Regions from separate parts of the Agrococcus versicolor genome, predicted to be linked through region 1. Evidence: predicted binding sites of a transcription regulator. Region 1 holds the regulator's gene; the other holds the start of a gene.
What was found. The regulator HrcA, encoded in region 1, represses chaperone genes, less so after heat shock. The targets are predictions, from matches to a motif close to TTNGCACTCGNNNNNNNCGAGTGCNAA.

Region 2: groL (chaperonin GroEL) is a predicted target of HrcA. The motif match lies at 1,541-1,567, and genes of this name have one in related genera.

What each region holds. Positions count from the first base shown of each region.
Region 1 covers NZ_BAAAQT010000006.1:756,390-760,436, reverse strand. Annotated here, with positions in the region: gene ABD249_RS11980 (16S rRNA (uracil(1498)-N(3))-methyltransferase) at 1-636, opposite strand, end outside; gene ABD249_RS11975 (DnaJ C-terminal domain-containing protein) at 636-1,724, opposite strand; gene hrcA (heat-inducible transcriptional repressor HrcA) at 1,721-2,746, opposite strand; gene ABD249_RS11965 (DUF4870 domain-containing protein) at 2,874-3,599, shown strand; gene hemW (radical SAM family heme chaperone HemW) at 3,609-4,047, opposite strand, start outside.
Region 2 covers NZ_BAAAQT010000006.1:229,034-233,080, reverse strand. Annotated here, with positions in the region: gene groL (chaperonin GroEL) at 1-1,503, opposite strand, end outside; gene ABD249_RS09420 (DUF3048 domain-containing protein) at 1,648-2,694, opposite strand; gene ABD249_RS09415 (cold-shock protein) at 2,725-2,937, opposite strand; gene ABD249_RS09410 (LytR C-terminal domain-containing protein) at 3,026-3,538, opposite strand; gene ABD249_RS09405 (DUF3263 domain-containing protein) at 3,535-3,777, opposite strand; gene msrB (peptide-methionine (R)-S-oxide reductase MsrB) at 3,883-4,047, shown strand, end outside.

The DNA.
Region 1 (4,047 bases):
CATCCGCACGTGCTCGCCGCCGAGCGCGTCGAGCTCGTCGGGGGCGATGCCGCCCTCGGGCCCGACGACGAGCAGCACGTCGCGGCCGTCCGGCTCGAGGGACGCGAGCGACGCGGTCGCGGTCGGCTCGAGCACGACGAGGCGCCAGCGATCGGCGAGGGCTGCGAGCGACCGCGTGTCGATGGCCTCGACGACCTCGGGCACGTGGGCGCGCAGCGACTGCTTGCCCGCCTCGCGCACGATCGTGCGCCACCGGGCGAGGGACTTCGCGGCCCGTTCGCCGCGCCACGTCACGATCGAGCGCTGCGCCTGCCACGGCACGACGACGTCGACGCCGAGCTCGGTCGCCGCCTGGATCGCCAGCTCGGCGCGATCGCCCTTCGCGAGCGCCTGCGCGAGCCCGATCCGCGGCGTCGGCACGGGGTCGTGCCGGATGGCGCGCACCTCGAGCGCGACCTCGGGCCGCACCTCGGCGAAGACGGCCTCGCAGACGGTGCCGCGTCCGTCGGCGACGAGCACGTGCTCGCCGACGCGGGCGCGGCTGACGGTCGCGGCGTGCCTGGCGTCGTCCGCGCCGAGCACCACGCGGTCCCCCACGGCGACGTCGAGCGCCTCGACGTAGTAGCAGTGCGCCATCAGAACCGCAGGAACCGATCCCGGAGCTTCGAGAAGAGGCCCTGCTGGAACTGCGCCATGCGCGGCGCCGGCGGCTTCATGCGATCGCGCAGCTGCTCGAGCAGGTCGACCGACTTGCGATCGAGGCGCGAGGGCGTCACGACCTGCACGCCGAGGCGCAGGTCGCCGCGGCCCGCGCCGCGCAGCCTGCCCACGCCGCGTCCGGCGACCGTCACGACGTCGGCGCTCTGCGTGCCGGCCTCGATGTCGATCGTCACCGGGCCGTCGATCGACTCGATCGTCGCGTGGGCACCGAGCGCGGCGTCGACCATCGAGACCTCGACGGTGCCGAGCAGGTCGTCGCCGTCGCGGCTGAAGACGTCGTGGTGCGTGACGTGCACCTCGAGGAAGAGCGTGCCGGGGTCGCCGCCGGCCTCGCCGACCTCGCCCTGGCCGGGCAGCTGGATGCGCAGGCCCGTGTCGACGCCCGCGGGGATGTCGACGGGGATCGTGCGCTCGGCGCGGACGCGGCCGTGGCCGGCGCACGTCGGGCACGGGTAGGGGATGACGGTGCCGTGGCCTTGGCACGAGCCGCACGGCTGGCTCGTGACGACGTTGCCGAGCAGCGAGCGCACCTGGCGCTGCACGTGCCCGGAGCCCTGGCAGATGTCGCACGTCTCCTCGCGCGTGCCCGGTGCCGCGCAGCGGCCCTCGCACGTCTCGCACAGCACGGCGGTCTGCACGCGCAGGTCGCGGTGCACGCCGAAGACGACGTCGTGCAGGTCGAGGTCGATGCGCAGCAGCGAGTCCTGGCCGGGCCGCCGGCGCGGCCTGGGGCCCTGCTGGCGGCCGCCGCCGCCGTTGAAGAACTGCTCGAAGATGTCGCCGAGCCCGAAGCCCGCCGTCTGCGGCCCGCGGTCGTAGTCGGCGCGCGACTGCGCATCCGACAGCACGTCGTAGGCGTGCGTCACGTCCTTGAAGCGCTCGGCCGCGTCGCTCGACGGGTTCACGTCGGGGTGCAGCTGCCGCGCGAGCTTGCGGTAGGCACGCTTGATGTCGTCCTGGCTGGCCTCGCGGGGCACGCCCAGGACCTCGTAGTGATCGCTCATCGCTCCTCGTCGTCGAGCAGCCGCGTGAGGTACCGCGCCACTGCGCGGACGGCTGCCATGTTCGATGCGTAGTCCATGCGGGTCGGTCCGAGCACGCCGACGCGACCGGCCTCGTGGCCGCCGGCGCCGTAGGCGCCCGTCACGATCGACGTCTGCTCGAGCCCGTCCGCCATCTCGCGCCCGATGCGGGTCGCGACGGCGGACGCCTCGGCATCCATCTCGCCGAAGAGGCGAAGGAGCGTGACCTGCTCCTCGATCGCCTCGAGCACGAGCGTGACGGAGCCGGAGAGGTCGTGACGGCCGCGCACGAGGTGCGAGGCGCCTGCGATGACGAGCCGGTCGCCCGCGGTGGGCGCGAGCGCCTCGCCGAGCGCGACGACGACCCTGGCGGTCGCGGTGGCGACCGCGGGGTCGGCACCCTCGACGACGGCGACGAGGGACTCCTCCGCGTCGGTCGTGGGCTTGCCGGCGACCGCGACGTCGAGCGCGCGGCCGATCGCCTGCGCCGCGTCGCCCTCGACCTGCTGCCCCGCGTCGACCATGCGCTGCTCGACGCGGCCCGAGTCGAGGATGACGACGAGGAGCAGGCGCGACGCCGCGAGCTGCACGACCTCGACGCGGCGCACGCGCGCCTTCGCGACCGACGGGTACTGCGCGAGCGCGACCTGGTTCGTGAGCTGCGACAGCAGGCGCACCGAGCGCGCCATGACGTCGTCGAGGTCGTCGGCCTCGTCGAGGAAGCGCGCGATGGCCTGGCGCTGCGCGGGGGACAGCGGCTGCATGCCCTGCAGCCGGTCGACGTAGACGCGGTAGCCCTTGTCGGTGGGGATGCGGCCGGAGGACGTGTGCGGCGCGACGATGAGCTCGGCCTCCTCGAGCATCGCCATGTCGCCGCGGATCGTCGCGGCGCTCACGCCGAACGAGTGGCGCTCGACGATGGTCTTCGAGCCGACCGGCTCGCTCGAGGCGACGTAGTCCTGCACGATCGCACGCAGCACCTGGAGTCCGCGATCCGTGACCATCGTCCCCCCTCGTCTGGCACTCGCCGTTCCTGAGTGCCAATCGTACCGCGATCGGTGGGTGCGTTCCCAGCCTCGCGCGACCATGATGGACCCAGCCGCACCCGGCACCTTGATCGAGAGGTTCGACATGACCGACCCCAACGGCCCCGCCGCGGCGCCGGACGAGCCGCAGGCTCCGCAGTTCGGTGCGCCCCCGCAGGGCGGCGCGCACCAGACGGCACCGGCCGCCGGCGAGCCCGCGCAGCCCTTCTCGAGCCCCGCGCCCGGCGCCCCCTCCTCCGGCGCACCCGGGCAGCAGGTCCCGCCGCAGCAGCCCTTCGGAGCTCCCGGCCAGCAGGCTCCCGGCCAGCCGCCCTACGGCGCACCCGGCCAGCAGCCGCCGTACGGCGCACCCGGCCAGCAGGCTCCGTACGGCGCACCCGGTCAGCAGCCCTACGGCGCGCCGCAGTACGGCGCCCCCGGTCAGCCGCAGTACGCCGCCGGCGCGCCCATGTCGCCGCAGGACGAGAAGCAGTGGGCGATGTTCGGCCACCTCGGCGGCATCGCATGGGTCATCGGCCTCGGCTGGCTCGGCCCGCTCATCGTCTACCTGATGTACAAGGACCGCAGCGCGTTCGTCCGGCAGGAGTCGAAGGAGGCGCTGAACTTCCAGATCCTCATGACGATCATCTCGGTCGGAGGATCGATCGTCGTCGGCATCCTCACCGTCATCACGTTCGGCATCGCGAGCATCCTCTACCTCGCGGTCGCGGCAGCCCCGCTGCTCGGCATCATCTTCGGCATCGTCGGCGGCGTGCGCGTCAACGCGGGCGGCTCGTACCGCTACCCGTTCAACTGGCGCATCGTCAAGTAGCGCCGACGGTCACGTCGACGACGTGAGCCGACGCACCACGACGTCGGCCAGCAGCCGCCCTGCGAGGCTCGGAGCGATCCGGCCGCGCAGGGCGGCCTCCTCGTCCAGCAGCCCGTCCGCCAGCAGCTGCGGCACCGCCGCGACGCCGTCGGCGTCGAGCACGTCCATGGGCAGGCCGGCGCGGATGCGCGTCTCGAGCAGGACGCGCTCGACGCGCCGCGTCTCGTCGTCGAGCACCTCGCGCGCGAGCGCGGGCGACTCGCCACCGGCGAGCCGCTGGGCGTACGCCGCGGGGTGCTTGACGTTCCACCAGCGCACGCCGCCGACGTGGCTGTGCGCGCCCGGTCCGACGCCCCACCAGTCCTCGCCGTGCCAGTACGAGAGGTTGTGCCGCGACACGGCGCCGCCGCGCGCCCAGTTCGACACCTCGTACCAGTCGTAGCCGGCG
Region 2 (4,047 bases), 530 kb from region 1:
CGCGGAGCGCGTGACCTTCACCGGGTCGGCGATGCCGGCGGCGAGCATGTCGACGTACTCGCCGGTCGCGGCGTTGAGGCCGTGACCCGGCTCGAGCGAGCGCACCTTCTCGACCACGACGCCGGGCTCGAGGCCCGCGTTGAGGGCGATCTGCTTGAGCGGCGCGTCGATCGCGACGCGGACGATGTTCGCGCCCGTCGCCTCGTCGCCCGTGAGCTCGAGCTTCGCGAACGCAGCCTTGCCGGCCTGGATGAGCGCGACGCCACCACCGGCGACGATGCCCTCCTCGACGGCGGCCTTCGCGTTGCGGACGGCGTCCTCGATGCGGTGCTTGCGCTCCTTGAGCTCGACCTCGGTCGCGGCACCCGCACGGATGACGGCGACGCCACCGGCGAGCTTCGCGAGGCGCTCCTGCAGCTTCTCGCGGTCGTAGTCCGAGTCGGTCGCCTCGATCTCCGAGCGGATCTGACGGACGCGACCGGCGATGGCCTCGGCCTCGCCGGCACCCTCGACGATCGTGGTCTCGTCCTTCGTGATGACGACCTTGCGCGCACGGCCGAGCTGCGAGAGCTGGACGCCCTCGAGCTTGAGGCCGAGCTCCTCGGAGATGACCTCGCCACCGGTGAGGATGGCGATGTCGGCGAGCTGCGCCTTGCGGCGGTCGCCGAAGCCGGGAGCCTTGACGGCGACCGACTTGAAGATGCCGCGGATCTTGTTCACGACGAGCGTGGCCAGGGCCTCGCCGTCGACGTCCTCGGCGATGATGACGAGCTGCTTGCCCGCCTGGATCACCTGGTCGACGATCGGGAGCAGGTCCTTGATCGCCGAGATCTTCTGGTTGGCGATGAGGACGTAGGCGTCCTCGAACACCGTCTCCTGGCGGTCGGGGTCCGTCACGAAGTACTGCGACAGGAAGCCCTTGTCGAAGCGCATGCCCTCGGTGAGCTCGAGCTCGGTGCCGTAGGTGTTCGACTCCTCGACGGTGACGACGCCCTCCTTGCCGACCTTGTCGATCGCCTCGGCGATGAGCCGGCCGATCTCCGGGTCGGCCGCCGAGATGGACGCCGTGGCGGCGATCTCGTCGGTCGTCTCGATCTCCTTGGCCTGCGCGACGAGCTCTGCGGAGACCGCAGCGGTCGCCTTCTCGATGCCGCGCTTGAGGCTGATGGGGTCGGCGCCGGCCGCGACGTTGCGCAGGCCCTCGCGGACGAGCGCCTGGGCGAGCACCGTCGCGGTGGTCGTGCCGTCTCCGGCGACGTCGTCGGTCTTCTTCGCGACCTCCTTGACCAGCTCCGCGCCGATCTTCTCGAACGGGTCGTCGAGCTCGATCTCCTTCGCGATCGACACACCGTCGTTCGTGATGGTGGGGGCGCCCCACTTCTTCTCGAGCACGACGTTGCGGCCACGGGGACCGAGGGTGACGCGCACGGCGTCGGCGAGCGTGTTGAGACCACGCTCGAGGCCGCGTCGGGCCTCCTCGTCGAATGCGATCATCTTTGCCATTGCTGTCTCGTCCCTCCTGGACACGTCGACACGTCTGCTGGCACTCGACCGTCGCGAGTGCCAGGGTCGAGTCTGGCACTCAGGGCACGAGAGTGCAAGCGAGCGCGACGCCCGCCCGCGGGCGGCGCACGGGTCGCGCGCGGGTCAGGAGACGGTGGCGGAGCCCGTGGTCGGGACGAGCTCGACCCAGCTGTTGCCCTGGGCCAGGACGACGGGCTGGCCCGCGGCGTCGACGACCTGGATGGGGCTCGCGACGTCGGCCTTCGACCACGTCACGGGCACCCAGCTGCAGCCGCTCGCCACGAAGCCGTCGCCCCAGCGACCCTCGAGCATGGTCTGCGGGATGTCGCCGTTCGGCAGCACCTCCACGCGCAGCACCACGACGTTGGCGGCGCTCAGCTGCTGGCCGTTCGCATCGAGGTCGGCGCTGCCCTGCTGGCCGCGCTGCCACCTGCCCGTCGCGGCGTCGCAGCCCCACTGGCGCGACTGCGAGGGCGAGAAGGCCATCGACAGCTGCGCCGCCGGGCCGCCGGCGGCCTGCGACGTCGGCGCGGCCGCGTCGGTGGCGTAGGCGAACTGCGGCTGCGGCGGGGCGATCGAGGCAATGTCCTGCTGCAGCTGCGCCGCCTGCAGCAGCACGTTGTGCGGCGCGGCATGGGCGCCGCCTCGGGAGTAGTAGGCGTCGTGCGTGCCGGCACCGTGGATGACGTTCGCGACGTTCGTCGCCTGCATGGCGGCGACGAAGTGCGGCTGGCCGCCCGAGAACGCGATCATGCCGCCGAACGGCGACGCGATCGCGGGGTCCATCGGGCGGATCGAGCGCACGGGACCGATCTGCTGCGGCATCGTCGAGTGCCAGACGGCGACGTAGCGCGTGAGGCCGCCCTCGACGAGCTCCTCGTAGACGATGTCGGTCGACTCGAGCCCGTACTGCGGACGCGCATCCGGGTGGTTGTCGATCTTCGCCGAGATGCTCGGCAGCTGGATGGGCGCGTCGAGCACGACCCCCGTGAGCGGCGCCGTGACGACCTCGGGCTCGGGCTCGGCCGGGGCCGCGCTCGGCGTGGCGCTCGCGGACGGCGACGGCGAGGGCGTCGCCTCCGGCTCGCCGGCGCACGCCGTCAGCAGGACGCCCGCGACGATGAGGATCGCCGCGCTGCGGGTGGCTCGGGACGCTCGGGATGCACGCATGCGCGCCAGACTAGGCCGTGTCGAGCGGCGCTATCGCCGAGGCTCGCCGGGGACGACCTCACGGGCCTGCGGCCGGTCGCCGTCGCCCACGACGAAGTCGACGCGCTGGCCCTCGGCGAGCACGCGGAAGCCGTCCATCGCGATGTCGCGGTAGTGCACGAAGAGCTCGTCCGCGGTGTCGTCGACGACGACGAACCCGAACCCCTTCTCGCGATCGAACCACTTCACGGTGCCGCTGGGCATCGCGCCCCTCCCTCGTCTCGCCACGTCGTCGTCCCGCGAGACTAGAGGGGCTCCCTGGGGGACGCCCTCAGGACGATGGGGACGCGCCTCAGGGGGAGGCGGAGGGTGCGGGGTCGACGCCCGTGCCGACGATCACCGTGATCGTCGAGCCCGACAGCGGCTGGTCGGTCGCCTCGGCGCCGCCGACGCCGATGGTCTGCGCGACGCCGAGCGCGTACGGCTCGAGCTCGCCTTGGAAGTACACGGTCGTCGTCGCGCGCTGCTCGCTCGCGTCGGCGATCGCCGCGACGGGCCATCCGGCCGCCTGCAGCGCCGCCGCGACCTCGCCGGCCGCCCCGACGCCGGATGCGTCGAGCACCGTGATCGTCGTGCCCTCCGGCAGCGCCGTGGGATCGGTGATCGGCTCGGGGCCGGTCGGCATGCTCGTGTCGACGTCGCTCACGCGCAGCAGCTGCAGGGCGCCGAGCCCGCCGACGACGAGCACGACGCACGCGGCCGCCGCCACGACGACCGTCATCCACCAGCGCCACCAGCCGCGCTCGGGCTCGCGGTGCACGCCGACGCGGCCGAGCCTGGGCGGCTGGTCGAAGCGGTCGGTCACGATGCCTCCCCGCGATCGCGGATGCGCTGGAGCCTGCGGACGAGCAGGGCGTCGTATCGCAGGGCGGCCTCCGTGTCGATGAGCGCGTTGAGCTGCTGGTAGTAGCGGGTCGTGGACCATCCGAATCGCTCGCGGATGGCTCCGGCCTTCGCACCCGCATGCGTGCGCGACGACTGCTCGAAGTCGAGGATCGAGCGCTGCACCGCGGTGAGGGCGTCCGCGTCCTCGGGCTCGGACATGACCCCCGATCATAGCGATCGTCGCTCGCCGCTCGCGCTCGGGCCTTCGCGCACGGCGTACGCGACGACACGTCGCGCAGCCCTGCCGGCGCGTACGATCGAGGCATGAGCGACTTCCAGGCCCCGTCCGACGAGCAGTGGCGCGAGCGCCTGTCTCCGGAGGCGTACCAGGTCCTCCGACAGGCGGGCACCGAGCGTCCGTGGACGGGCGCGCTGCTCGACGAGGAGCGCCACGGCGTCTACTCGTGCGGCGCGTGCGGCCAGGAGCTC